One region of the Caproiciproducens lactatisolvens genome, then DNA from elsewhere that is predicted to be linked to it. Evidence: riboswitches for the same ligand, from Rfam matches in the RefSeq annotation. Region 1 holds a riboswitch; the other holds the start of a gene.
The links. Region 1 has a riboswitch for fluoride ahead of ACRQV7_RS00325 (fluoride efflux transporter FluC). Riboswitches for the same ligand answer to the same signal wherever they lie in the genome.
Positions count from the first base shown of each region.

Region 2: another riboswitch for fluoride. It lies ahead of ACRQV7_RS11260 (inorganic diphosphatase); the one in region 1 lies ahead of ACRQV7_RS00325 (fluoride efflux transporter FluC).

Region 1 covers NZ_CP195750.1:55,319-70,219, reverse strand. The annotation lists gene ACRQV7_RS00335 (MutS-related protein) at 1-1,292, opposite strand, end outside; gene ACRQV7_RS00330 (redox-sensing transcriptional repressor Rex) at 1,314-1,748, opposite strand; fluoride riboswitch at 1,846-1,916, opposite strand; fluoride riboswitch at 2,048-2,119, shown strand; gene ACRQV7_RS00325 (fluoride efflux transporter FluC) at 2,254-2,643, shown strand; gene crcB (fluoride efflux transporter CrcB) at 2,643-2,999, shown strand; gene ACRQV7_RS00315 (universal stress protein) at 3,056-3,838, shown strand; gene ACRQV7_RS00310 (oleate hydratase) at 3,906-5,681, opposite strand; gene ACRQV7_RS00305 (TetR/AcrR family transcriptional regulator) at 5,807-6,388, opposite strand; gene ACRQV7_RS00300 (lactate racemase domain-containing protein) at 6,513-7,808, opposite strand; gene ACRQV7_RS00295 (ABC transporter ATP-binding protein) at 7,855-8,574, opposite strand; gene ACRQV7_RS00290 (ABC transporter ATP-binding protein) at 8,571-9,362, opposite strand; gene ACRQV7_RS00285 (branched-chain amino acid ABC transporter permease) at 9,366-10,259, opposite strand; gene ACRQV7_RS00280 (branched-chain amino acid ABC transporter permease) at 10,371-11,240, opposite strand; gene ACRQV7_RS00275 (ABC transporter substrate-binding protein) at 11,634-12,845, opposite strand; gene ACRQV7_RS00270 (dihydrodipicolinate synthase family protein) at 13,007-13,900, opposite strand; gene ACRQV7_RS00265 (2-dehydro-3-deoxygalactonokinase) at 13,893-14,901, opposite strand, start outside.
Region 2 covers NZ_CP195750.1:2,298,636-2,313,536, reverse strand. The annotation lists gene ACRQV7_RS11280 (GNAT family N-acetyltransferase) at 1-76, opposite strand, end outside; gene ACRQV7_RS11275 (ketopantoate reductase family protein) at 139-1,053, opposite strand; gene ACRQV7_RS11270 (cation-translocating P-type ATPase) at 1,480-4,131, shown strand; gene ACRQV7_RS11265 (sensor domain-containing diguanylate cyclase) at 4,660-6,930, shown strand; fluoride riboswitch at 7,005-7,077, shown strand; gene ACRQV7_RS11260 (inorganic diphosphatase) at 7,141-7,680, shown strand; gene ade (adenine deaminase) at 7,822-9,618, shown strand; gene ACRQV7_RS11250 (aspartate/glutamate racemase family protein) at 9,670-10,359, shown strand; gene ileS (isoleucine--tRNA ligase) at 10,500-13,610, opposite strand; gene ACRQV7_RS11240 (GGDEF domain-containing protein) at 14,221-14,901, shown strand, end outside.

The sequences.
Region 1 (14,901 bases):
TCCGTCAAAGTGGTGGAGGAAAAGATCTCGTTGATGACGATAATGCTCCGGGAGGCAGCGTGCCCGAGAAGCTCGTGAAGACGTTCGAGATCGTCCTGCAGCTTTCCGTTTTGGGTGGACAAATCCTCCTCCCGCCCAAAATGGGTGAAGATATTGTCAAAAAGGAGAACCGCCGCCTCCCTTCCCGGCACGCACAGCCCCAGGCAGGAGAGATAATGGATCTGCCCGAAGGCGCGGGCAAAGGTCGTCTTTCCGCCCTGATTGGGCCCGGTCACGACAATGATCCGCTCCGGTGTATTCAGCTCAAAATCATTCGTCACCGGCTGCCCGGCATCTCCCATGGACGAAGCCAAAGCCAGATCAAAGCCGTCCCTGTCGTAAAGGTGTTCCGCGTTTTCGCACAATTTCGGGTAACAGAACGGGAGCCCTTTCCCGCGATGCGGCCGGATATATTCCAGCCAGGAGAGGTAGAACTGAATTTCACGGGAAAACCGCGCGACAGTCGGGTTGATAAAATCAAGATATTTTAAGCAGAAATGGTCCAGATTCTCAAAAATGTCCTTGTACCAGGAGGCGACCATATTCAGCACGGCCGCCTCCACATGCTGCGCGTACGGTTCTTCGGAAAGCTTGCGGCGGTAATCCGTCCCGTCCCCCTGACGGAATTTGTCGAACAGCCTGAGAATTTCCTTACTGTGATCTTCCTGCCCCTCATATTTCCGGACACGGAGGACCCCGTTTTTGATCAGCATGCAGTATTCCACGGAAGAAAGCTGTTCGCGCAGCCGGCCGATCTGTCCCCGAAGCTCCGTGAACGCCTCCGTGCCCGTATAGGCGGCCAGGTACTTCATAAAGCCGCGCAGTCCGTCCGAGCAAAGCGTCCGGTCCCGCAGCCCGTCTGTCAGCCCGGCAAGCTCCGTACAGTAGCTGTCCGCACAGTCGAGCAGACGTCCCTTGGTCAGATAATGATTTTCATAGCTGTTTTCGGATGTGAGCGATTTTTTGACGGCTTCCATGGATTGGCTGAGGCGATAGATGGATTGTGAAAAATCGGAAAAGAATCCGCGCAGCCCGTCGTCTTCCAGCTCCCGCATGACTTTCTGCCGGTAGATAAGGGTATCGCTGTCGCGAAGCGAAGTGTAGAAGAAGCCTTCGAGCCCATATTCTTTTCTGCCGTTCAGGATCGGCCGGAAGATCTGGTCAAGATAAAGGTCCCTGAAGCAGTCCGGCGCAGCCTCCTTCCTCGGTTTTTTCCACTGCTCCTCAGCCGGAAATAAGATACTGTAAAACACATTGCACACCTCTTCCTGTTTTTAGTGCTTTGACGCATACTCGGCAAGACGCCGGAGCGAACCGGTCATATCCTCGTGATGCACCATTACATGCGGCGGTGCCTTCAGCCGTACCGAGGAATAATTCCAGACCGCGACGATTCCGGCTTTTACCAGCGCGTCGCATACCGGCTGCGCACAGCTTCCGGGCGTCGTGATCACTCCGATTTTCGCGTCCAGCCGGCGGCAGATTTCATTCAGTCTGCCAACAGGGTACACCGGCTTTCCGTACGCGCCTTTTTTGATGATTTTCGGGTCAATGTCAAACCCGGCAAGAATATCAAGGTCGTATGCGGAATAGCCCGCGTAGCTCATCAGCGCCTTTCCCAGCTTTCCGACACCGACGAGGACGACGGCGTCTGTTTTCCTGTCCTGCCGGACGGCCTTCGGACCGGAGGCAGGATTGATTCCTTCCATACCGCACCTTCTTTTGTTTTTTATGATGCGGAAGCCACCGCGCTGCCGCGGCCTTTTCCGGGCGCCACAGCCTGACAACGACAAAAAAGCCGATGGCTTCCAAACAGAAGTCATCAGCTTTCACGCATTTCGGTATTACCGCGGGAGTACTTCATTCCCAAGGCTATTATAGAACATGCTTTTATAAAAATCAATGGGCAATAAAATTCCGTTCAGTGGATGGCGCCTGCCTGCATTTTTCCTTATAAGCCGTACGCAAACGGAGAAAAGGTTGAAAAATCCGTCATAATTTGCTATAATGCAGAAACGGGAATGAAGTTCTCCCTTAGCGCTGCTAAAATTGCTTTTCAGCTGATGACTTCTATGGGAATCATAGGAAGTGGTCAGCTTTTTATTTTCCCCTTCCGCAAAACAGAAAAATTTACAGTTCAGGCCCTGTTTGTAAAAACAGGAATGCAAATAAGGCCTGGTCGCAGCAATGGAAATGCCAAATTGGGGGGTATCTATGAAAAAAAATATCGCTGTCGCGGTCGGAGGGGCGGCCGGAACCATCCTGAGGTGCGCGGTCCATCAGCTTCCTCTGCCCTTTGACGAACTTTACCGTCCCATTCTCACGATTCTGATTAACGTGAGCGGGAGCTTTTTATTAGGCTTTCTGACCATCCTGTTCGCAAAAAAATTCCCGGTGAGCGCCGAAGTGCGCCTGGGTATCACCACGGGCCTGCTGGGAGGATATACCACGTTTTCAACCCTTTGCAAAGAAGCTGTTTTGCTGGGCCTTTCCGGAAATGTCCTTCTTTCGGCGGTTTACGTTTTTGCTTCCGTCCTGCCGGGCCTTGCCGCCGCGTGGCTCGGGATCAGAACCGCAAAGCGGATGGAACGGAGGCGCGCCTGATGGATTTCGTCCTACTGAGCGTCGGCGGCGTCTGCGGCGCAATCGCCCGCTATCAGATCGGAGCCGCCTTTTCAAAAAGAAAAAATCACACCTTTCCCTTCGGTACCTTTTTTATCAACCTGTCGGGCGCATTCCTCCTGGGGATTTTTTGCGGGCTGGGCATCAGCGGAAATTCCTATCTGCTTCTGGGCGACGGCTTTTGCGGCGCCTTTACCACCTTTTCCACCTTTACCGTTGAAAGCGTGCAGCTCATGCAGCACGACGCCGTCAGGGAGTCCCTCCTGTTTATCGTATTGTCGCTGGCAGCCGGACTTCTTTGTTTTTCGATGGGTTACACAACGGGGAAGCTTTTTTAAAACGAGCCGGGGGACGCCGTTTTCCCGGAAATCATTGAGTTTACGGAGGTGTTGTTATGAGAAGGGTTTTACTTCCGATCGACGGAACAGCGCGGAGCCTGCAGGCGGTCGGTCTGATCAAATCGCTCTATACGCCGGAGGATGTGAGCATCGTACTGCTTATGGTCCGGGAAGACACGGAAACGATGTATTCGGAAGAGGAACTGCAAAAATCCAAAGCGCAGCTGAAATCCACCTTGGACGCGGTAGCCGGACAGCTGCCGGGCTATCCCGTGCGTAAGCAGGTCGTTTTCGGGCGGGCCGGCGATCAGATCCTCGAATGTGCAGAGCAGGACGGAATCGATATTATCGTGATGACCAAATCCACAAAGACCGGCCTGTCCCAGAAAATCGGCTCGGTTGCAGCCTATGTCGTAAAATACGCGAAATGCATCGTTATGATCGTGCCGGAAAATATGCCCAGTGAAAAATCGCCGGGGAATGTGCTGAAATGCCGGCATATGGACGATATCGTTACGCTGAGCGGCCAGATGAGCTTCCGGCCCAGTTCCTGCCTGCTTCCGGTGCAGGCGGGCAAATGCGTGTACAGCATCACGGTGCTGGAGGGAAAGCTGCGCCTGAACCACAGCGCCTACGACCCGGACGGCGGCACATGGTCCGCCCCGCTGCAAAACGGCCAGCCGGAGCATTATGACCTGAAAAAAGGAGAGGAAAGAGAAATCCGTCTGGAAGCAGGCATTGCATTCCGTCAGCTCGACCAAATCGAGGTCGTCAACCCGAGTATGACGTCTCTGCTGAAATTTCACTATATCGCACGGTTTGAAAGCCTGGATGAATAACCGGCGGCTTTGGATACATCACGCCCCTGCGGCCGTCGGACCGCAGGGGCGTGATTTCAATCATATCTTAAACCACGTGATGCTCTTTCAGAAGCTTTTCAATGTCGGTGCCTTCGGTTTTTTTCAGAAGCAGCTTCATGGCAAGCCTCTCTTTGAACCCAAGCTCCATATCGGTCATTTTCTTGCCGTCGCGCAGGGATACGGTGGAATTCAGCAGGTCCCGCACATCATACACGCTGCCCCAGACCTCCGGCACGCCGCGGTCGACGTTCAGCAGGGTATACACCGCTTCCATGCCGGTGCGGATGGAATATTCGGTGGTGAAAATGGTGTCGCGCGCGGTCTCGGCGAACTGACCGAGGAAGGCGAAATTGACGGCGCCCTTCGGGACGACCAGAGGGCGGTCCCCTTTTGCCCTGGGCATGAAGAACGCGGTGATGTACGGCATCATGCAGGGAATCGTGTTGGCGCTCTTTTCGGCAAGCGCGGGGATTTCGGCCTCCGGTACTCCCATATGATACAGCCACTCCATGCAGATTTCCTTACCGGTGCATTCCCGCATGCTTTTTTTGACGTAATTGCCGGGCTTGTCGCTGAACAGGCCGTAAATCCAGCCCACAAGCTGCCCCTTCGGCTGGGAGCGGAACTGCGGCTGGCGGTTGAACGTCCAGCTTAAAAGCCAGTTGGAATCCTTTGCCGTGACGATCCCGCCGGTGACCACCTTTCCGGAAAACGGGTCGCGCCTGCAGATTTTCTGAATATACGGCGGAATCTTTCCGTCCAGGGTGGTGACGGTGGCGCTCATCCAGTTGCTCTGTTCCGTATTATGGCAGAATTTGTCCGGATGGCCGAAGGCCGGATCCTGTGCGGCGATCTTCCGCCACATATCCCAGCCGCCGCCCGCTTTGATTTCCGTGTTGAACGGGGCGGGCGCGTTTTGGCCGCCGAGGGAGGAATTCTCCACGCAGCCCCCGTTGGTGATAAAGATCAGATCGTCCTCGGTCAGATCGATATTCTCCGTCTTTCCGTCGTGAAGGACGATCACGCGCTTCGCCGTTTTTCTGTCTTTTTGAATATCGAACTCCACATTGACGACTCTGGTGCCGTAATGGAACTGCACCCCGTTGGATTCCAGGTATTTGATCATGGGCAGGATCATGGACTCGTACTGATTATATTTGGTAAAACGCAGCGCCGTGAAATCGGGAAGGCCGCCCACATGGTGGATAAAGCGTTTGATATACAGCTTCATTTCCAGAGCGGAATGCCAGTTTTCAAAGGCGAACATCGTGCGCCAGTACATCCAGAAATTGGAGTTCAGGACCTCGCTGCTGAAATATTCGTCGATGCGCTTATTGTAAAGCTCTTCGTCGGGAGTGAAGAACAGCTTCATGATCTCCTCCGCGCCCTGATCCGAAAGCCCGAATTTTTTGTCGGTGTGCGCGTCCTCGCCGCGGTTGACCGTTGCGCGCATCAGCGAATAGTTCGGGTCCTTCTTGTTCAGCCAGTAGTACTCGTCGAGCACGCTGATTCCTTCCGTCTCGATGGACGGAATGGAGCGGAACAGGTCCCACATGCACTCGAAATGGTTGTCCATTTCCCGTCCGCCGCGCATGACATAGCCCAGATTCTCATAGAGATATCCGTCGCAGGCGCCGCCCGGGATCGGGTCCTTTTCCAGAATGTGGACACGGCTGCCCTTCATCTGCCCGTCGCGGACAAGGAAACAGGCGGCTGCCAGCGCGGCGAGGCCGGAGCCTACAAGGTACGCGGACTTGTGATCGACGCCTTCCGGCTTAACCGGGCGCGCGAACGCTTCATAATTCCCGCTGGAATAATACATAAAAGTTACCTCCGTTTGTTTTGGTTTCTAAAACTATTGTATCCATTCCGGCGGAGGGTTTCCATAAACAGAAAACGCGCTGTGATGAAAATTTCATCACGGCGCGAAAATTGTAAAAAGTTTGATCATTCCGGGCGTTTTGATAAAGGAATATCCGTGCGGTAGTTGTCCAAAGCAGAGGTGATATTGCCGTGAACCAGCGAGCTGAGCCGGTCGATGATCGTCTGGGGCTCCTCTTTCATGCCGTTTTTGATCCAGTCCAGCATCAGCCCAACGAATCCATATTTGTAGAAATCCGCAATGAACTTTTTATCCTCGTCACGGACGGCCATGCCCTCCGCCTTTTCTTCGACGACGCCGATCAGGAGGTCGTAGGTCAGCCTGTACAGATAGATTTCCACCTGCTCCCGGCTGACGGAATGATAGACATTCATGATGAACGGCTTGTTGGCAAGCACCGCTTCAAAGATCTGCAAAAACCCCTGCTGCCAGGTATCGTATGTCTTTTTCCCCTCCAGAGCCTTGGTCGCGTCCTCTACGCACGACCATTCCACCAGATCGAAAATATCCCTGAAATGGTAATAGAAGGTCATGCGGCTGATGCCGCAGTCCTCCGTAATATCATTAATCGTTATCTTATCCAGCGGCTTTTGGAGCAGCAGGTTTTTCAGGGAAGCTTCCAAAGCCCGTTTGGTTGTCTGGGACATGCGGCGCACCACCTTGTATCTGACAGATCATAAAAATGCGGCGATCTGAATATTCTTTGCTGTTTTAAGGATAGCATACAATAAAAAAAGGCGAAGCGCAAGTTTGGATCACGGGGGCATAGCGTTATATTAAATTGTCATGCTCGTCAAAGCGCATTTCATGAGGTCCCCGGATCAAATGAATATCCTTTCTATCTTTTATTTTATTATATAAGGATTGTGAAATTTCAATTTCGTTCATGGAAAGCGTGTTCTTGATCCGCGCAAGCGTTACATCCTCAAAATCGATTCCGTTGCAGGTGCGGATGGCAAGCAATATCGCCTGCCTGTCGTTGTTCATATACAGGGGGATCCTTCCTCCGTTCAGCGTTGTCGCGGTGATCATATTCGTCCAGGTTGTACCCCAGTCAACGCTCCGAAGGCATTGCCTTGTCGTTACGTCCGCCGAAGCGATCCCGGCTCCGTTATGATGGGATTCTTCGGAAAGGCCCCGGATAAACAGCTTCTGCAAACGGAGAATTTTTGAAAAATCACGGGTTCCGGAATTGTTTCTTCCCACAATGTTGGGATCAAATCCCATTCCGCTTATGTTTTTGCCGATTTCATCAATAATCAGCACATCCAATTCGTCAAACTTGAACTTTGCGATTTTTTCTTTGGCAAGGACAAGCAATTCCCTGTCCTTCTCCATAATCTTTTCTTTTTCCATGACTTCGATCGCGCAAAGATCATCATAGGCGTTCTGAACGATCCCAATGCCGAAGGCAACCGGCATCACCTTTAGAAATTTCCCGGCGGCTTCCGGGATCAGCCCGGCAAATCGGTCCAGGCCCACCCGGTGGAAGGAAGAAGCGCCGATATGCTTGGCAAGGCCGATCGCGATCATTTTTGCCAGCCCGCTCTCGTGCGCGCCGCGAAAATCCGTATGGGGCTTTACCTTGTTCAGCAGGATAATGCCGTCTGATTCGCTGGCGTATTTGTCACAGTACAGCTTTGTACCGTCATCCAATCGCGCATATTCCACAACATCCATGGAGGACAGGACGGGGACCCCCATACTGTCCTCCGTAATGTTGTAGCCGGCCAGCACTTCCTTTTGCCCGTCGGCCGTAGCGCCGCCGTGGCTGCCCATCGCGGGGATAATAAACGGTTTTGCTCCCCATTCTTTCAGAATGTCGCATACGGTACGGACGATCCGGTCAAGATGAGGAATTCCCCGGCTTCCAACCGTCAGGCAGAGTCTTTTATTCCAATACTGTCCTTTGTTTTTCAGATTGTCTTCCATTTGGCGGCGGATATGGGAAGAAATATCCCGGATATTCGCCGGATCATATTTTTGTTCAACGGTGACCATAGAGGGAATCCGGATTTGGTCCATGCCGCGCACGAGGACGTCTGCCGGAGGAAAATCAATATACACAGAAGCTCACCCTTTAATTGAAAAATTCCCTATAACAATTGAATCACTATCCCCCAAGATACGCTTTTTTGATGACGGAGCTTTCGGAGAGCTCTTTGGCGTCGCCCTGATATTTAATATCGCCAATCTCCAAAATGTAGGCTCTTGTGGAGATGCTCAACGCCATATAGGCGTTCTGTTCCACGAGTATGATGGGAATATGCTTTTGCCTGTTGATTTCAATAATGACGTTGAAAATATCGTCAATGATGATCGGGGCGAGTCCCAGGGACGGTTCGTCCAACAACAGCAGCTTCGGAGAAGCCATCAGCGCCCTGCCGATAGCAAGCATCTGCTGTTCCCCTCCGCTCAGCGAGCCCCCCATCTGCGCGGATCTTTGCTTGAGCTTCGGAAAAATTTCATACACTTCTTCGACTTTATTTTTATATTCGGCCGGACTGTATTTTTTGGAATAAGCTCCCATTTGCAAATTTTCAAATATTGTCAGCTCCGGAAAAATCCTTCTTCCTTCCGGTACGTAAACAATCCCTTCGTTGACAATATTATGGGTTTTGAAATTACTGACCGTTTTGCCCATAAATGTAATCTGGCCTTTTGCCAGCTTCACAAGTCCCATAATGGATTTCATCAGCGTCGTCTTACCGGCTCCGTTGGATCCAATGATTGAAACGATTTCTCCCTCGTTGATTGAAACCGTTATACTGTTCAGTGCTTTTACTTTTCCATAGTAAACATCCATGTCTTCGACGCTCAGAACGGCATTCATTGTACCTCATCCACTCCTTGCTTTTTATATTTCTTGCCCAAATACGCCTTGATTACCTCATCGTTATTCTGCACCTCATTTGGCGTTCCCTCCGCGATTTTAACTCCAAAGGACAAGACGGTGATTTTCTGGCAGAAATTCATGACCACATCCATATTGTGCTCTACAAGAAACAATTCCACTCCCTCGTCATATATTTTCTGAAGGAGTTCCATGAGCTGAACCCTTTCCGTCGGATTCAGCCCGGCCGCGGGCTCGTCCAAAAGCAGCAGCTTTGGCTGGCCCATCATGGCCCTTGCCAGCTCGACCATTTTTTGCTGCCCGTAGGGAAGATTGTTTACGTTTTCATCTTTTACATTGTAAAGCGAAATGAAGTTCAGTACTTCCTCCGCCCTTTCCTTTAAAGCGCTTTCTTCTTTCAGGGAGCCCCTGACGTCCACCAGGGAATGAAGCAGGCCCATATGGGTATCCTTGTGCCCGCCGACCATGACGTTCTCCACGACCGAAAGGGATTTGAACAGCTTGATATTTTGAAAAGTTCTGATAACGCCGAGATTCGCAATCTTATTCGTCGTGTTCTTGGTAATATCCTGCCCGTCAAACAATATGGTGCCGGAGTTTGCCTGCAGCACGCCGCTGATCATATTGATCGTGGTCGTTTTTCCGGAGCCGTTTGGCCCGATCAACGCATGGATCTTCCTTTTTTCCATCTGCATGGTGAAATCATTTACGGCGGTCAACCCGCCGAATTTTTTTGTCAGGCTGCTGATTTCTAAGATTTCGGGCATCCTTTATTCCTCCTTCCTGGTCCGCGCGGAACCGAACCGGCCGGCGAATTTCTTAAAGACAGAGACAAGGCCGTTCGGAAGCAAAACGGAGAATATCAAAATGATAGCGCTGAAGGTGATCCAGTAGTAATCCTTGAGGAATCTCAGAAGCTCCGGAAGCATGGTTACAATAAACGCCCCGATGATATTGCCCGGAACGGAACCGATCCCTCCGATCATCAGCATCATGAGATAGGTAACGGACGAATTCAGAGTAAAGTCCGAAGGGCTGATATAACCCATAAGCTGCGCGTACAGGGCGCCGCCGATGCAGCCGTAAACGCTGCAGAGGGTAAAGGCTAAAATTTTTATTTTGGAAATCTCGATGCCGCAGGCTTCCACGGCAACGTCGTTGTCCTTGATCGCCTTGATCGCCCGTCCCCATTTTGAATGAATGATTTTATAGGTGACCGCCAAAATAATGATTACGCAGACGAGGATAAAATAATAGAAATCCATGGCGGAGGTCAGTACATGTCCGAAAATGTTTAAAGAGGGGATATTGGTGACACCCGTCGAGCCGCCTGTCACATTGGCGAGATTGTTCAGGACCAGCCTTACGATTTCCCCAAAGCCAAGCGTGGTCAGCGAAAGGTAAATTCCCTTCATCCGCAGGCTCGGCCAGCCGAGCCCGAAGCCGATCAGAATCCCCATCACGACTGCGCAGAGCAGCCCAAGCCACGGGGAAAAAGACAGCCGCGTACAAAACAGGGAAAAGGTGTACGCGCCCAGCGCCATGATTCCGGCCGTTCCCAGATTGGTTTCTCCCATCAGGCCGGTTATGAAGTTTAAACCCACTAAAATAATAATATTGATAAACGTATTGTCAAACAATATGATCAGATATGTCTGTTTCACAAACACAGGAACCAACAGGAATAAGATCAACAGCAAAAAAATCGCTGCCAGTTGGACAATCCCCTTTTTTTTCATAAAAATTCATTCCCTCGCTTTCCTTTTCAGATGATGTTACAGATTTTTCTTGGCCATAATCCCCTTAGGCTTTATCATCAGGAATATGATCATCAGCAAAAACGCAACAACATCTTTGTAAATCGCAGGGCCGATTCCGGTATAAAGGTTTTCGATCAAACCGATTAAAATTCCGCCCACCATCGCGCCCGGCATCGATCCGAAGCCGCCGATGATCCCCGAGGCGAATCCCTTCAGTCCGATCATGGACGCCATATTAAGGTCGACACTGAAAAGCGGAATAATCAAAACGCCGATGATCCCGCATATCGCCGAGCTCAGCGCCACGGTCGCCATAATGTTGCGCTGTACGTTTATCCCCATCAGCGAAGCCGCGTCCTTATCCTGCGCCACACAGCGCATCGCGCGGCCGATTTTCGTTTTTGAGAACAGCAGATGGATGCAAATCAAGGTAACAATGGTAATAAAAATGATATAAAAGCTGACCCTTCCCATAACAACATTTCCAAATTTTACGGTTCCTCCCAGAAATCCGGGAAGAGAAAAAGGCGACGCACCGTAAAACAGCCTGACGCCTTCACTGATAATTTTTGCAAGCATAATGGTTCCCATAACGGCAAATATATCAGAACCCAACCGGCTCAGCGGAATAAAAATAGTTACAGCCACCAGTACCCCGAAAGCCGCCATGAAAATAAGGGAACTGATAATTGCCGCCGGAACGCTTAAATTTCCTCTTAGAATCATGGAACCAGCAAAAATATATGCTCCGAACATAATGAAACTATCGTGCCCGAAGTTTATAAGTCCGCTTGCGTTCCAAATGAGCGAGAACTCTATAGCTACAAGACAATAAATGCAGCCCATCGAGATTCCGCTTACAACAAGCTGTAAAAACGATTCCATAAACTTCTCCCTTTCAATCAAACTTAATAGAGCAATACACCCGATTCAATCCTAATTTCATAACAAAAATATTCTATAACAGTACATCCGATACGCAGTACCATCATTTTAATCAACGGTCACGGATTCCCAATTTTATATCCTGTCCAAATCAATACAATTCCCATACTCTCTACTGCACACGGTCATTACGGCAGTTCTAAGGCAGCAAAATACACGAAAAAGAAATGCAGCTCCGAAAATACATCCGGAAAAACAGGGGTATCCTGTTCTTTCAGTAACCATCCTAAAACGATTCAAGATATTCAGAGACCCATGAAATTGCTGTCTTGCAGGATCATTTCACAGGTCTCTGAAACAGCAACAGAAATTCACCGGGGACAGTACTCAATCTTATTCCGTAACTTTTTCCACATAAACGGCTTTTTTATCATGAATTTGGGCGACTACCGCATCGTGGATCAATTCTCCGTGTTCGTTGGCGCTCATATTTCCGTAGATGCTTGGGAAATCCTTCGTCTTAAGCAGCTCCTGCTGCAGTTTTTCTCTGTCAGCCGTACCGGCGCGTTTCAGCGCGTCAGCGAGAAGGTAGGTCGCATTGTAATAGGACGACGCGAACAGATCTGGTTCCACCTTGTATTTCTCTTTAAACTTCTTTACAAACGTGGCAACCTTTTCATCCGTGTTGCTGGGAATAAAGTCCGTTACGCTGTACCAGTTTTCCGCCGTTTTCTCATCGACAAGAGACAGCCACGTTTCGTTGACATACGTCGTCGGGCCAATTTTCGGAACATCCAGACCGAGCTCAACGACCTGGCGCGCTAAAATAGCGGCTTCCGGATCATGCGTGTAAACAATCAGGCAATCCGCGCCCGCGTTCTTTGCTTTCTCAATGACGCTGGTCATATCCTTATCGCCGGTATTGTGGCCTTCGCATACCACGGGGGTTATGTTTCTGCTCTTCAGGTCCGCGAGGATGACATCCTTGCCGCCTACGCCGTAATCGTCGTTATTGTACAGAAGAGCGATCTTTGTACCATGCAGCTTTTCCACCGCATATTTTGAAATGATCTTCGCGACAAAGGAATCCGACGCCCTGATCCTGAAAAGGTAAGGATTGCTGGAGTTAATCAGGGAAGGCGACGAGCCGCCTGTTAAAAACGGGATCTTGTTTTTTGCGACGCTGCCGAGCACCGCGATCGCGTTGGTGCTTCTGTGCGGCCCGAACAGGCAGACGACGTCCGGGTTCGAGCCCAGCTTGTTCACAACATTGACAGCGGTTCCCGCCGTATTTGCATCGTCTTCATATTCCGCTTTCAGATTCTTGCCCAATACTCCCCCGGCCGCGTTGATTTCCTCAACGGCCATATCGATCCCCTGCTTTGTCCGCTCGCCTTCCAGGGGCGCGGCGCCTGTGATTGCCGTCGAAACCCCAAAAAGGATGTCCCCTTTCGGCGACGCGTCAGAACCCGCTGCGGAACCTGTGCCCGCCGACGCGTCGGAGGCTGCTGAAGGACTGCCGCCGCAGGCCGACAGCGGAACAATCATCGACAGGGCGAGAAGCATTGCAAGAATTTTCGAAGTTTTTCTGGACTTACCGTTCATTTTTCAATCTTCCTTTCTTTTACTAACAGTGTTATTCCTTTATTTCTGACATGCTTGGAAATGTATTCTGCTGACCGCTAAGAAAAGGATAATCTTTTACAAAAAGTTATTGGTTCGCATACTGAAATTTAGCAGTTTTGTAGTTTTAACCCTAAAATTGACTAAAGTTTTATAACGCCAAGCGCGAGAAGCTTTGCTTTGATTTCATCCTTTTCAAGCTGTGTGGGCGGCAGAAAAGGAGAACGGGGAAACGCTTTGAGGATTCCGCGGATCTCCAGCATCGCATAGATCGCAAGCTGAGTCGATTTCGCAAGATACATAATATCCCGGATCTGATTCACTTCGAATTGGGTTTCACGCAGGGCGTCATATTCTTTGTTCATTCCCTGATCGAACATCTTACAGCAAATCTCGGGGAGCGCGTTTCCGATTCCCGGAATGAAAGCCTCGCAGCCCAGGACACAGGCGGAAAGCCACATGGCTTCCGTCCCCAGCGCAACGTCGAAATAGCCGTCCTTCAGAACGCGCATATAGCTTGCGTGGGCCAGAATATCGAAGGTAGCGTCCTTCACGCCGTGGATGCCCATGCCTTTCAGCCGTTTCAGCAGCTCCAGGCTGATCGTATAGCCCTGAAACTGGGTATTGTTATAAACATATACCGGGTAATCCGGTCCGACCGCCTTCATAATTCCGTCGTAAAACGCACAGATGCTGTCGTCGTTATGTTTGTAGTAATAAGGCCCCACCGCCGCGACCGCCTGTGCGCCGGCCTCTTTCGCGTACTTGGACAGCCGCGCCGCGCTTGCGGTGTCGGCCGTGCCCGTGTGAACGATCACGGGAATTTTTCCGTCAACCTCTTTCACCGTAACGTCGATGATTTTCTTTCTTTCTTCTTCGGTAAGCAGTACGCCGCTCCCGTAAGAGCCCGTTATAAACATTCCATGCACATTGTTTTTGAGAAAACGGGCTAATGTTTTTACCCCTTCGTAATCCACCTCGCCGTTTTCCAAAAAGGGCGTAATTACCGGCGGAACTACCCCTCTCATCTTAAACATGATCGATTCCTCCCTTTTCACTTAATTGCCTGTACAGATCTGCGATTTTGACTCCGCCCCGAACCGTCAGTTCGGCAAGCTTCTCTTTGTCGAAAACGGAAACGATCTTCGCATTCTCCCCATATTCCTTCTTCAACAAATAGGAGTATAATTTACAGCGGGATTCCGGCCCGAAAAGAATATAAGCACCTCCATTATATTTCAAATCGAAGCTTCTGATGGCATTCATATCATCAACCGCAATGGAAGCGTCGACAAAACCGCGCCTTTCCATATAGTCCGATTTCAGCAATACCTGCATGAATCTGGGGATCATGAAACACCGGACAAGCCCCTTCGTACGGACGCAGCGCTCCGCAAACGTCACGATCTCCTCAAAGGTGTATCCTCCGCTTTCTTCGCCGTCGCACGGAACCAGACTTTTCCCCACGTTGGTCTGGTTGATGACCGCTTCAAACAGCTGCCCGCTGAGAGTCGTCATGCTTGCTTCCACTTTTCCGTCCCCGTTCACATGAATCATCTTTGAGTGGGAGCTGAGCACCAGGATATTCACCGGTTCCTTAATCCGGTATTCGTCGAGGATCCCAATGACCTGCGCCTCTTCGCCGCGCATAAAATCCACATCGTCGATTTCCGTCAGCGTGGCGTTGTCGCCGTAGTTGTTTCGGATTCCCCGTATAAACATGATGGGGATGTCGAGAGAAATAATTTCCCTGCCGGAAACGATTTTCACATTTTCGGCGAGTTCCCGGATTCCCGCGGGCGCCACCAAATGCGGGATTTCCATCAGTCCGATCTCCGACGTGATCATTCCCGAAGCAATCGCGTATTTTATATCCTTTGTTTTTGCTCCGGATTTTTCGATTGCCTCCAAAATAGCTTCCCGAAGACCGTTTCTCAGCGCGTCCTTCGACCCCGTCATAGAGGTGTCCCGAACGCCCACCTTACGGGCGGCCTGACCTACCATCTGGTTTTCGTTATTTAATATGTAGACTCTTGTA
Region 2 (14,901 bases), 950 kb from region 1:
GCATCTCCACTCTGATTTCTGCCAGCTGGTCAACATCATGGATCGTCGCCCTTCGATACTCCATAGCTTCACTCACTTTCTGATATCCTGAATTTTTATCAATGTTTTTTAACGGCTGCTGTGCCATGCGTAAAATACTCAGTAAAGCTGTTCCATGGATTTGATAATGCAGTATAAAACGTGATTCACGGGAGTGGAAACCTGATATTTCCGGCCCAACTCCACGACGGTACCGGCAAAATAATCTACCTCGGTGCGCCGCTTTGCCTCTATATCCTGCAGCATGGAGGTTTTCCCCAGCGGTGAAAACGTGGACATCAGATTTTCGTATTCCAGGGCGTCCTGTTCGGTTAAATCGATATGGCGGGCCTTTGCCAGAGCGACGACCTCCATCATGGCTTCATGAAAAAGGATTCCGTTGGTTTCTATGCCGGTCATTTTTCCGTAGGGCGCGCCGGTGATGGCGGAAACCTGGTTGCAGCCCACATTGAGCATCCATTTTTTCCATACGGTGCGGATCATGTCCGAAGGGGCTTCGCATTCAATCCCGGCCGCGGCCAGAAAAGCTTTGACTGCGGTCACTTCCGGCGAAGGGACCGTGTTGTCCGCGTCCCCGAAATCAATCACACCGTCCACCGTGTTTTGTACACCGTCGGCGGTTCGCACCGCGTCTATGTAAATGGAAAGCCCGTAAAAGACGCGGTTGTCCGGAAAGACCGACAGGATTCTGTCCCTGACGGTGACTCCGTTCAAAAGGGGAAGGATTACGGTGCTTTTACCGACAAAGCTGCGCATATCCTCCAGCGCTTTGCTCAGCTGGTCGTTTTTTACGCTGACAATGATTAGGTCGGCTGGAAAATTCTGTTCCCCCGGCGAAAGCACCCGCGGGTAAAACACACTGCCGTTAAGCCGGATTCCGTTTCCCTTCAGCTTTTCTTTCCGCGCCCCGCCGGCGATCACGGCAAAATCGGCGCCGTAGCGGTCGTGCAGCAATTTCCCATAAACGGTGCCAATCGCACCCATTCCGATGAGGGCAGCCTTTTTGATCTGCATCTTCCATTCCCCATTCCTGTGTTTCGTTTCTGTTTCCCTGTTTGTTACTGTGCTGTTTCTTCTCCGCTAAAATATCGGTATTCAAATTATACTATTTCCTTAGCCGCTGTCAATTCCTTTTTTTCTGCGACCGAATGTTGTAAAATTCAGCTTAAAAGCATGTAAATTACCGGGTTCGCTGATGAAATCCTGTTGACAGAGCGCCTGATAGATGATATGATAAAAAAACAAAAAAACAATATCTCTTGGGGGAGTAGTTTGCATGCGGTCCGCCGCATGTGTCAAGTCAACAGCATGGCCGTTCCGGTCTGGCTTGCCTTAATGAACAAGACTCATGTATAGCTTTGTATGGGCTGTACATGAGTTTTTTTTATGATAATACATATCATAATCATCAGTTGAATGAATGAGAGGAAGAAACTACGCATGAAGTACTATTTAGCAGATTTGGATCAGGTCCTTGAGCAGGTCCAAAGCAGCCCGCAGGGCCTGTCACAGGCCGACGCAGATTCCCGTTTGCAGCGCGACGGAAAGAACAAGCTGGCCGAAGGCAAAAAGGTTTCCGTATTCAGGCGGTTTGTTCAGCAGCTTGGCGACCCGATGACCATCATCCTGATTGTCGCCGCGGTCATTTCGGGTATTACCGCGTCTTACGCGCACGAATCCTTTGCGGATGTCTTCATCATTATGATCGTTGTCCTGATTAACGCGGTGCTTGGCGTCTATCAGGAAAGCAAGGCGGAAAAAGCGATTGAAGCGCTGCAGGAAATGTCCGCCGCGACCTCTAAGGTTCTGCGCGGCGGCAGCGTCGTGACGATGAAAAGCGAAGATCTGGTCACCGGCGACGTGGTTCTGCTGGAAGCGGGAGACGCCGTCCCGGCCGACTGCCGCATGATTGAAAGCGCAAGCGTAAAAATCGAGGAGGCCGCCCTGACGGGCGAGTCGGTGCCGGTCAACAAGATCATTCAGGCGCTGACGCTGAAGAAAGAGAAGGAAGTGCCGCTCGGCGACCGTAAAAATATGGCGTATATGGGCAGCACCGTCGTTTACGGCCGCGGAAAAGCGGTGGTCGTTGCGACCGGCATGGATACCGAAATGGGAAAAATCGCCGACGCGCTCGCAAACGCGAAGGACAACGTTACCCCGCTCCAGATCAAATTGAATCAGCTCAGCAAAATCCTGAGCCGTCTGGTCATCGGCATCTGTATTTTCATCTTTGCGTTCAGTCTGATTAAATCGGGAGATTTCAGCGGTCAGGTCGTGCTGAACACCTTCATGGTCGCGGTCAGCCTTGCCGTCGCGGCGATTCCCGAGGGACTCGCCACCGTCGTGACGATTGTGCTCTCCATCGGCGTTACCAACATGTCCAAACGAAACGCCGTCATCCGGAAACTGACGGCGGTGGAAACGCTCGGCTGTGCGCAGGTGATCTGTTCCGACAAAACCGGCACGCTGACACAGAACAAAATGACCGTTGTGGAGCATTACTCGGAAGACGAGCCGCTGCTTGCCACCGCAATGGCCCTGTGCAGCGACGCCGAGCTGGGCAAAGACGGCGAAGTCACCGGGGAACCGACGGAAGCGGCGCTTGTCAGCTATGCCGCCAGCCTGAAGCTCGATAAAAACGAGCTGAAAAAGACGAATCCGCGCGTCGGCGAAGCGCCGTTCGATTCCATGCGCAAAATGATGTCCACCGTCCATTCTCTCGCGGACGGAAGCTGCATCCAGTACACGAAGGGCGCCCCGGACGAGGTCATCAAGAAATGCACCCATGTCCTGAAAAACGGACAGGTCGTGCCGATGACGGAGGCCCTGCACGGGGAAATCCACTCGCAGAACAAGGCGATGGCGGGCAAGGCCTTGCGCGTGCTCTGCGCGGCATTTAAGAAATATGACGGCATGCCCGCTTCCTTTGAGCCGTCCGATCTGGAAAACGGCCTGACCCTGATCGGTCTGACCGGAATGATCGACCCCATCCGTCCCGAGGTTGTGGACGCGATTCAGGAGTGCAGGGAGGCCGGAATCCGCCCGGTCATGATCACGGGCGATCACCGCGATACGGCGGTGGCCATTGCGACCCAGCTCGGAATCATCACGGACGAGTCGCAGGCGATTACCGGCGCCCGGCTGGACGAAATCAGCGACGACGAGCTGAAGGATACCATCGGGAATTATTCCGTTTACGCCAGAGTCCAGCCGGAGCATAAGGTCCGTATTGTCAACGCGTGGAAAACCAACGGGATGATTACCGCCATGACCGGTGACGGCGTCAACGACGCCCCGTCGATCAAAAGCGCCGATATCGGCGTGGGCATGGGAATTACGGGTACGGACGTCACCAAAAACGTGGCGGACATGGTGCTTGCGGACGACAACTTCGCCACCATCGTTTCCGCGGTGGAAGAGGGCAGAAGAATCTACGACAATATCCGGAAGGCCATTCAGTTTCTGCTGGCTTCCAACCTGAGCGAAGTGCTTTCCATTTTTGTCGCTACCCTTCTGGGCTTTGTCATTCTGAAGCCGGTGCACCTGCTCTGGATCAATCTGATTACCGACTGCTTCCCGGCCCTGGCGCTCGGAATGGAGGAGGGCGAAAAAGACCTCATGCGGCGCAGTCCCCGCAATCCCCGCGACGGCATTTTTGCCGGAGGACTCGGCACGGACGTCGCCTATCAGGGGGTCCTGGTCACGGTTGTCACCCTGTCCGCGTATTTCATCGGCCATTTTCTCGAGTCCGGGGCTTGGGAAATCACCAACAGCGCCGACGGCATGACCATGGCTTTTCTGACCATGTCGATGGCGGAGATTTTCCACTCCTTCAACATGCGTTCCCAGCGCCATTCGATTTTCAGCATGAGGAAACAGAACGGATACCTGATCGGCGCCATGCTCGTGTCGCTGCTGCTGACCACGGCCGTGATCTATATCCCCGCTCTGGCGTTTGCCTTCCAGTTTGAAGAGATTTCACTGCTGGAGTACTCGGTCGCTCTGCTGCTTGCTTTCTCGGTTATTCCGATTGTGGAAATCGTGAAGGCGTTTCAAAGAAAATTTGCAAAAGCTTCCACTTATGGGAATTAATTCTTTTCGGTACGGCGGAATAAAAACGAGTCGGGCGCACATAATAAGTCCTGGGTACATTGAATGATTCCTGGTGAATCAGTACCCTTAAAAAACAGATTGGCAAGCAAAGATTTAATCAAGAATACTGGGAGATGGTTAAGTTGAACAGATCAGTCTGGGAACCTATCATGATCCGTGCAGTAATGCCTTTATGAAGACCCAAAGATAAGTTTGGCTGAACTCATTGATTCTCAAGTTTTGATAATTAAATACGAGCTTGGAGGGGCGGGAATTCCGAATAGAATTTCCGTCTCTTTTCTTTTTCAGCATTCTTATCCACGCTTTCTCACCGGAGAATGATAGGATTAAGAAATGAAAAATTTTAACAGGAAATTTAAGACTTGATATAGTTATCGAAAGAAATCTGTGCTAAAATGTAGATGTTTTTAAAGTACATAACAAACCGGATACTGTGACGCCGAAAACCATGCGGATCGATTTTCGGCCGGGTGTCGGCCTGCGGTTTTCTGTGTTTTGGGGGTATCCATGAAAAGGTTTATCAAATTCGCCGACGGGCTGCTGATTGTATCCTTCTGCCTGATTCTGCTTTCGGTTTTTTCGGGAACCGGCCGGCATGAGAATGCTGTTTCGAACGGCGTTTTGGATATCGGCAGCGCCGGCCTTTCCTCACCTGTTCCGATGACCGGGGCATGGGAGTTTTATTGGGGCCGGCAGGTGAGCCCCCAGGGGAAGATAACGGATGCGGACAATAAACAGCTGGTTCAGGTTCCCGCAAACTGGACGGCGTACCGTGATGCGGACAATAAAGCCTGTTCACAGGAGGGATACACCGTCTACCGGGTGGTGCTGAAAGCACAGAAAGGCCTTTGTCTTGGGTTGAAAATTCCCCAGATCGGTTCTTCCTACCGGCTGTGGATCGATGGAAACATACGCTTCGAAAGCGGCCGGGTCGGGAAAAACGCGTCGGAATCCAGACCGGAGTGGACGACGCAGTCGGTTTTCTTTCAGACACAGCGGGAAGACACGGAAATTCTGATAGAGGTTTCCAACTTCGATTATTTCCGTTCGGGCCTGACGATTCCCGTTGTGGTGGGAACCCAGCAGCAGATCCAGCGGCTGGGCGATCAGGGCTTGTTTATGGACACCTTTCTCTTTTCATCCCTGTTTGTAATGGCGGTATTTTTCTTTCTGCTGTATTTTGTGCGTTCTCACGACAAGGCCCATATCTGTCTGGCGCTTTTTGCAGCGGCCATCTCCCTGCGTCCGCTGCTTTACGGCGAGTGCTATTTCAATAAGATTTTCCCCGGCATCAATTTTGAATTCAACACCAAACTGTACCTGGTCAATTTCGTGGTGATCCAGCTGCTGTGCCTGTTCTTTTACTATCAGTATAAAGAACTGTCGAGCAGAAGGTTTATGCGTGTCAGCGGAGCAGCGGTGTCCGCCATTGTTTTTGTGGGCGTTTTTCTTCCGGCCCGGTATATGCTGTATCCCGTTGTTCTGCTGGAAGCGATGATTCCCGTCACCGTTGCCAACTGCCTTGTGACGCTGATGCGCGCAATGAGAAAAAAATACGAAAACGCCGGAATCAACCTTTTAAGCGTCCTGCTCCTGTTTTTCCTGTCCATTGTGGATATCCTGAAAAATAACGGGCTGATCGAAATGAACCTTTACTATACTCCGATCGCAATGCTCGTCGTCACGTTCATCCAGATCTTCCTGCAGGTAGGAAGATTCAGGGAAAGCGATCTGCTGAACGAAAAGCTGGCCAATGAGGTCGGAATCAAAAATCTGAAGCTGGAATACGAAATGAAGCAAAGGAGTATTACGGAAAAACTGAACAACGGTCTGAGAGCGATGGTTTCCGCTTTGGAAATCGAGGGCCTTCTGGTCAGCATTCTGGAAAATCTGTATCAGATTATCGAATTTGAAAGCGCCGTCATGGTTTTGCGGGTGAATGAGAGCCTGGGTTACATTGTGACCAAACTGAATCACGAAAAAGTGGTCTGCCGCAGGTATTCCGGGAGAATCGTCCTCAGGGATCAAAATCAGTCCGAGAACCGAAACGGCGGCGAAAAGGTTCGCGTGCACGATCTTTACACCCGGGGCAAAGACGGAAAAAGCCTGATCGTGAAGTCTCTTTACTATAATCACAAGCTGTTCTGCGTCATAAAAATGATTGTCAGCAAAAGCAGGGAGATTTCTGCCGGAGACCTGGAACTGGTGGATATCTATACGGAGCAGTCGATTTTAGCGTTTCAGAACGCAAAATCCTATGAAAAAATCAAAGAACTTGCCCTGTATGACGAGCTGAGCGGTATTTACAACCGCAGGCAGCTGATGAAGCTCGGCATTATGGAATATATTTCGGCCAGGGAAGCCGGCTGCGATTTTTACGCAATGATGCTTGACATCGATTTTTTCAAGGCCGTCAACGATACATACGGCCATCTGTTCGGGGATAAAATCATTAAAAACGTTGCGAATATCTGCAAACGGTGTATCCCGGTCAGCGCGGTGGTCGGGCGGTACGGCGGCGAGGAATTCCTCATTTTCCTCAAGGACATGGAAAAGGAGGACGTCGGCCTGCTGGCGGAAAAGCTGAACAGGGAAGTAAGAAGCTGCAGCTATTCCTGTGAGGGTAACGACCATATTCATGTGACCGTCAGTATCGGCGTCGCAAGGGGAAAAAGGGAGCAGGTGAACCTGTACGACCTGATCAATCACGCGGACAAGGCGATGTATCTGGCCAAAAAAGAGGGGCGCGACTGTGTCCGGTGGTTTGAGCAGGAATGAGAATCCGTCTGCGGGGCTTCTGCCGGTTCTCTTATTTTCCTGTTTATTGACAGAATGTTTTCTATTGTGCTATAATAAAAACTGGGAATGAAGTTCTCCCGTAGCGAACGCTAAAATTGCTTTTATGCTGATGACTTCTGTGATATACACAGCGGGTTGTCGGCTTTTTTATTTGCAAATCAGAAAATTTAAGATGCAGGAGGGACTTTTTTGAATATTTGGCACGAGATTTCTCAGGACAGAATTCATGCGGACAGCTTTTTCGCGGTGATTGAAATTCCCAAGGGCTGCAAGACAAAATATGAGCTGGATAAGGAATCCGGCTTTCTTTCCATGGACCGTATCCTGTACACTTCCGCGCATTATCCGGCGAATTACGGCTTTATTCCGCGTACCTATGCGGCGGATCACGATCCGCTGGACGTGCTGGTGCTCTGTTCCGAGGACATTCAGCCGCTCTCTCTGGTGCGCTGTTACCCCATCGGGGTGATCTCCATGGAGGACGGGGGTTTTGTGGACGACAAGATCATCGCGATTCCGTTCGGCGACCCGACCTTCAACGAATACCGGAACATCGACGAGCTGCCCTCGCATATTTTTGACGAAATGATTCACTTTTTTGCGGTGTATAAGGAACTGGAGGGCAAAGCCACCGCGGTGGATTACATCCGCAGCGTGCAGGACGCAAAACGGATTATACAGGAAAGCATCGACGCTTACACTGAAAAATTCGGCGGGACCAACGCCTGATTTCCCCCTGTAAAGAACGGACGCTCCGGCGGTTTTTGACCGCTGCGGGGCGTCTTTTTTATTTTACGGCAGTAAAAGATGCTTGACAGGCATTTTGATGACGTTTAATATAGAATGAAAAACATGTAAAGGGGTGCTGTGATGATTAACAAGTTTTGTACTTCTCCGCTGTGGGAATCCGGCAGGACGCTTGCCGCGGTCGCGCAGGGCGCCGTTCCGGCGGAAACCGTGATTATCAACGCCAGGCTGGTGAATGTCTGTACCGGGGAGATCCTGCCGGATACCGATGTGGCCATTTCCTGCGGCAGGATTGCCCTTGTCGGAGACGCGAAGCACTGTATCGGAGAAGGCACAACCGTCCTGGACGCAGCCGGTCAGTATATCGCCCCCGGATTTTTAGACGGGCATATGCATGTGGAATCCTCCATGATGAGCGTGGGGGAATACGCGCGGGCGGTCATTCTTCACGGCACGGTGGGAATCTATATGGACCCGCATGAAATCTGCAATGTCCTCGGGCTGGACGGGGTTTCCTGCATGATCGAGGACTCCAAAAGGACTCCGCTGAAAACGATGGTCACCACACCGGCCTGTGTTCCCGCCGTTCCCGGCTTTGAAGATACCGGCTCCTCCATCGGTCCGGCGGAGATCGCCGAGACCATGCGGTGGGACAGCGTGGTGGGCCTTGGGGAACTGATGAATTTTCCGGGCGTGCTAAACTCGGACCCGCAGATGCACGGCGAGGTCGCCGAGACGCTCAGGGTGGGCAAGATCGTGACCGGTCATTACTCCATGCCGGAGACGGGGCGTGGGCTGAACGCCTACATTGCCTCCGGCGTGCGCTGCTGCCACGAGTCCACCCGTGCGCAGGACGCCCTTGCAAAGATGCGGTTCGGCATGTACGCCATGCTGCGGGAAGGTTCGGCGTGGCGCGACCTTCATGAGGTGGCGAAAAGCATTACGGAAAATAAAATCGACACCCGGTTCGGAGTGCTGATTTCCGATGATACGCACCCGTACACCCTGCTGAATCAGGGGCATCTGGACCACATCGTCCGCCGCGCGGTGGAAGAGGGAATCGACGTCATGACTGCCATTCAGATGGTCACCATCAACTGCGCCCAGTGCTTTCAGATGGACCATGAGCTGGGGTCCATTACGCCGGGGAAATGCGCGGATATCGTTTTTATCGGCAGTCTGGACAGGCTGGACGTTACGCGGGTGCTGATCAACGGCGCCGTTGCGGCGGAAAACGGAAAGCTTACCGAAAAGCTCCCGCCCTATCATTACCCGAAGTGGGCGACGGAATCCATGCATATCAAAAATCCCATTACACCGGAGTCCTTTGCCATTCCCGCGAAGGGCGACCGTGTGACCGCCCGCGTCATTGAAGTGATCCCCGCCAGGGTCGGCTCCTACGAACGGCATGTTTCGCTCAGGGTGGAAAACGGGCGGGTCGGTTCCGACGTCGAACAGGATGTCCTGAAAACGGCGGTCTTTGAGCGGCACCATGAAACGGGAAAGGCCGGCTTCGGCTTTGTCAAAGGGTTTGGTATCCGGTGCGGGGCCATGGCTTCCACCGTGGCGCATGACGCGCACAACCTGCTGGTGATCGGCACCAACGACGAGGACATGGCGCTGGCCGCCAATACGCTGATCGCGTGCGGCGGGGGAATGACCGCCGTACAGAACGGCAGGGTTCTGGGGACGGTTCCGCTCCCGATCGCCGGCCTGATGAACGACAAGCCGGTGGAGGAAATGGCTGAAATCGTCGGAAAGCTGAGCGAGGCGTGGGAAAAGATCGGGTGCAGCATGGTTTCTCCCTTTATGACCATGGCGCTGATTCCGCTTGCCTGCCTGCCCGAACTGCGCCTGACCGACAGGGGGCTGGTGGACTGTACGGAATTCCGGTTTACTCCGCTCTTTGTGGAAGAATAGAGTTTTATAAAAATAGAGCAGGTAAATAGAATATCGGGAGAGTGAATCAATATGAAAACAATCGGCCTGATCGGAGGAATGAGCTGGGAAAGCACCGTCGGTTACTATCAGATCATCAACCGCACGGTTCAGCAGAAGCTGGGAGGGTTCCACTCCGCGCAATGCCTGCTTTACAGTGTGGACTTCCATGAAATAGAAAAGTGCCAGGAGGAGGGCGACTGGGAAAAATGCGCGGGAATCCTGTCTTCCGCCGCGCGGAGCCTGGAAAAAGGGGGCGCCGATTTCCTTGTGATTTGTACCAATACCATGCATAAGGTCGCCGGACAGATTCAAAGCGCCGTCTCCATCCCGGTGCTTCACATTGCCGAGGTGACCGCGGCGGAGCTCTTGCAGAATCAAATTAAAAGAGTCGCTCTGCTCGGGACGGTTTACACCATGGAGCAGGATTTTTACAAGGAAAAGCTGGCGGAAAAGAATCTGGAAGTCCTTGTACCGGATGAAGAAGACAGGAAACTCATTAATCATATTATTTTTCACGAGCTCTGCCTCGGCATCGTTTCCAATGAATCGAAAGCGGCGTTCCTGAAAATCATCGGGAAAATGGCGGAACGGGGTGCGCAGGGCGTGATTCTCGGCTGTACGGAAATCGGGATGCTGGTTCAGCAGAAGGACACGTCCGTGCCGCTGTTCGATACGACCGAAATCCACGCGAAACGCGCGGCCCTGTACGCGCTGTCCTGAATGAGAAAAGATCAGTAAAAGAAGAAGCCGGAAAAGCGTTAAAACGCTTTTCCGGCTTCTTCCTGTTGTTTTATTTAACGTACAGCGTAACCATGGATTTTTCCGGAGAGGCTCTTTTCACGGAATTGTGCGCTCGAAAATCAGATTTTCTGAACTCCCAGCTCGACGGTTTCGCCGTTCAGGTCCCATTCCTTGGCGAAGCCCGCCATTTCGTTCAGCCTGACTTCTTCGGCCAGCACGTCGTTCTGAATGGAGGCGAGATTGTCGGAGATGATTTTCGCGATCCGGTCGTTTCCCTTTTCATAGACGACGATATGGTCGGTCACGTCAAAGCCCGCGTCCTTGCGCATGGTCTGGATCTTGCTGATGATTTCGCGGACGAATCCCTCTTCGATCAGGTTTTCCGTCAAATGGGTGTCAATGACCACCGTGATCCCGTTGTCCGCCATGGAAACGTAATTTTCCGCCTGAGCGGTTTCAATCAGCAGTTCCTCAGGGGTCAGGGAGATCTCCCCGTCCGAAAGGGCGAGGGTCAGGGCGCCGTTGGCGTCGAGCTCCTTCTTCGCCGCGCTTCCGTTGAGTCCGGCGAGCGCGGTGCGGATTTCGCCGATCTTCCTGCCGTATTTCTGCCCCAGAATTCTAAGCTGCGGCTTGAAATGGTAGGAGGTGAAGTCCGAGACATCCTCGGTAAACAGGATTTCCTTGCTGTTCAGCTCGTCGCGGATGATGGTCCGGTAGAACTCGCTCAGCGGCTTTTCCGAACGGACATACATTTTCGCGATCGGCTGGCGGTTCTTGATGTTGGCAGTATTTCTCGCCGCTCGGCCCAGCACGACGATGTCGAGCACCAGCTCCATGTTTTCTTCCAGCTCTTTGTCAGTCAGGGATTCGTCGACGCTCGGAAAATCGCAGAGATGGACGCTTTCCGGCGCGGAGGGGTCGATCTTGCAGACCAGATTGCGGTAAATATCCTCCGCCATAAACGGAATCATGGGAGACGCCGTTTTCGCTATGGTGACGAGCGCGGTGTACAGCGTCATGTAGGCGTTGATCTTGTCCTGCGGCATCCCTTTGACCCAGAAGCGCTCTCGGCTTCTTCTGACGTACCAGTTGCTCATTTCATCGACAAAATCCTGAAGCGCACGCGCCGCCTCCGGAATCCGGTAGTTCTCCAGATGGCCGTCGATGGCTTTTACAGAGGTGTTCAGGCGGGACAGCAGCCATTTGTCCATGACGGTCAGGCTGCCGCGGTCCAGCGTGTATTTGGTGGCGTCGAACTCGTCGATGTTCGCGTACAGTACGAAGAAAGCATAGGTGTTCCACAGCGTGCCCATGAATTTGCGCTGGCCTTCCGTCACGGCCTTGCCATGGAAACGGTTCGGGAGCCAGGGGGCGGAGTTGCTGTAGAAGTACCAGCGGATCGCGTCCGCGCCGTAGGTCTCCAGCGCCTCGAACGGGTCGACCGCGTTGCCCTTGGATTTGGACATCTTCTGCCCGTTCTCGTCCTGTACATGGCCGAGGACGATGACGTTTTTATACGGGGCCTTGTTGAAAATCAGGGTGGAAATCGCAAGAAGGGAATAGAACCATCCTCTTGTCTGATCCACCGCCTCGGAAATGAAGTCGGCGGGGAACTGCTGATGGAAAAGCTCCTGATTTTCAAACGGATAGTGATGCTGAGCGAACGGCATGGAACCGGAGTCGAACCAGCAGTCGATCACTTCCGGCACGCGTTTCATCTGTTTGCCGCATTTCGGGCAGGTAATGGTCACCGCGTCGATGTACGGCCGGTGCAGCTCAATATCCTCCGGGCAGTTGGGGGACATGGCTTTCAGCTCCTCAATGCTGCCGACGGAGTGCTTGTGCCCGCACTCGCATTCCCAGATATTCAGCGGGGTGCCCCAGTAGCGGTTGCGGCTGATGCTCCAGTCCTGCACGTTTTCCAGCCAGTCGCCGAAGCGGCCCTTGCCGATGCTTTCCGGAATCCAGTGGATGGTATTGTTGTTGCGGATCAGATCGTCCTTGACCGCAGTCATTTTAATGAACCAGGAATCCTTGGCGTAATAGATCAGCGGGGTGTCGCAGCGCCAGCAGAACGGATAGCTGTGCTCAAAGGCGGGCGCGGAGAACAGAAGCCCGCGCTGGTTCAGGTTTTTCAGGATTTCCTTGTCGGCGTCCTTGCAGAACATGCCCGGCCAGAGGGTCTCTTTGGTCATCTCGCCTTTCCCGTCTACCAGCTGCACGAAGGGCAGGCCGTATTTGCGGCCGACATTCGCGTCATCCTCGCCGAAGGCGGGCGCGATATGAACCACACCGGTGCCGTCCGTCAGCGTAACGTAGCGGTCGCAGGTGACGTACCAGCACTTTTTGTCCGGTTTTACAAAGTCAAAGAGCGGCTCGTATTCCTTATATTCCAGGTCTTTTCCGACATACTTTTCCAGTACGGTGTATTCTTCCCCCAGCACCTTGGGGGCAAGGGCCTCCGCCAGGTAATAGACGGCGTCCGCCGTTTTCACCTTCACATAGCTTTCGTCGGGATTCACGCACAAAGCCACGTTGGACGGCAGCGTCCAGGGGGTGGTTGTCCACGCCAGAATAAAGGCGTCCTCGCCCTTTACCCGGAATTTCGCGATCGCGGATTTTTCCTTGACGTCCTTGTACCCCTGGGCCACCTCGTGGCTGGAAAGGGGGGTCCCGCACCGCGGGCAGTAGGGGACGATCTTAAAGCCCTTGTACAGAAGGCCCTTTTCCCAGATCTGCTTTAACGCCCACCATTCGGACTCAATATAATCGTTTTCATAGGTCACGTAAGGGTGCTCCATGTCCGCCCAGAAGCCGACGGTCCGGGAGAAGTCCTCCCACATCCCCTTGTATTTCCACACGCTTTCGCGGCATTGCTTGATGAAGGGTTCCAGCCCGTACTGCTCGATCTGCTCCTTGCCGTCCAGATGAAGGAGTTTTTCCACCTCCAGCTCCACGGGAAGCCCGTGCGTGTCCCAGCCGGCCTTCCGGGGGACCTGATAGCCCTTCATCGTCCGGTAGCGGGGAATCATATCCTTGATGACCCTTGTCAGGACATGACCGATGTGGGGCTTGCCGTTCGCGGTCGGCGGGCCGTCGTAAAACATATAGGTTTTTCCGTTTTTGCGGCTGTCGATGCTCTTTTCGAAGATTTTGTTTTCTTCCCAGAACTTTTCGATCTTCTTTTCGCGTTCTACAAAGTTTAAATTTGCAGGAACCTTGTCGTACATTGCTGAAACCTCCCAAAATAAAAAACCTCCGCCCTGAGAACAGGACGAAGGCTTCGCTTCGTTATACCACCTATTGCAGCATACTGTCATATGTGCTCCCGGTAACGGGGGAAAACCGCCAAAGCTTAGTCGAAGAACTCTTTCAGCCCGGAACTCGAGAGTGATGTTCGGAAGTAAACGACTCAGGCCGGACTCTCACTGTCACCGGCTCGCTTTGCTTTTTGTCTGAATCCTACTGTCTCTTTCAACGTTTTTGTCATATTTTCAGGAATTAATCATAGCACAGGAATCAAAAAAAGTCAAACATCCCCTTTTATGGAATCCGCCGCGCGGAATCCACCGGGGAATTGTTAAATGTTGGTTATATTTTGCTCCCAATGTTTGATTTTATGCCCGTTTCCTGTTAGAATTGGGACTGATGAAATTTTTGAAAAATTTAACAGTTTTTAATCGAATCCTAATGAAACAGCGCGGGTTCAGGCGATATTGTATAGATGGCAGGCATGATGTTCCAAAGAAACAGGCCGCCGTTTTTTTTCGGCGGCAGACGGTACCATCATGGATCAACAATCTGTTTTGGAGGTAGCCAGAAAAGAGTATGGATGAGAAAATGAAATCGGAACTGGATAAAATTATCGACGGGAAATATATAAAGACTGTTTTTCAGCCCATCGTATCCCTGCGCGACGGTTCCGTTATCGGATATGAGGCGTTGAGCAGAGTTACCTGTGAGAGCGCCATCGCAAATCCCGAGGAACTGTTTCGGATCGCCGGGGAAAGCAGCCGCCTCTGGGACCTGGAGCTTCTCTGCCGGTCCACGGCGCTCCAGACAGCCTATCTGAAGACGGGGATCACGCTGAAAAAGAAGCTTTTTCTCAATGTAAATCCCGATGTGATGCACGACGCGAAATTCAGGCAGGGCTTTACCAAGGAATATCTGAAAAATTACGGCGCGGTGCCGGAGGATATCATTTTTGAAATCACGGAGCGGAACGCGGCCTCCGATATGGATGCCTTTCACGGGGCCGTTTCCCATTATAAGGACCAGAACTACAAAATCGCCATCGATGACGCGGGCGCCGGGTATTCCGGGCTGAACCTGATCAGCGACATCAACCCGCACTACATCAAGCTGGATATGAACCTCATCCGCAATATCGACAAGGACAGCATTAAGTTTGCCCTTGTAAAAAGCATGACGGAGCTTTCTCACGTGGCCAATATCAGCCTCGTCGCGGAGGGGGTGGAAACCCAGGAGGAACTCGCCACCCTGATCGATCTGGGCGTGCAG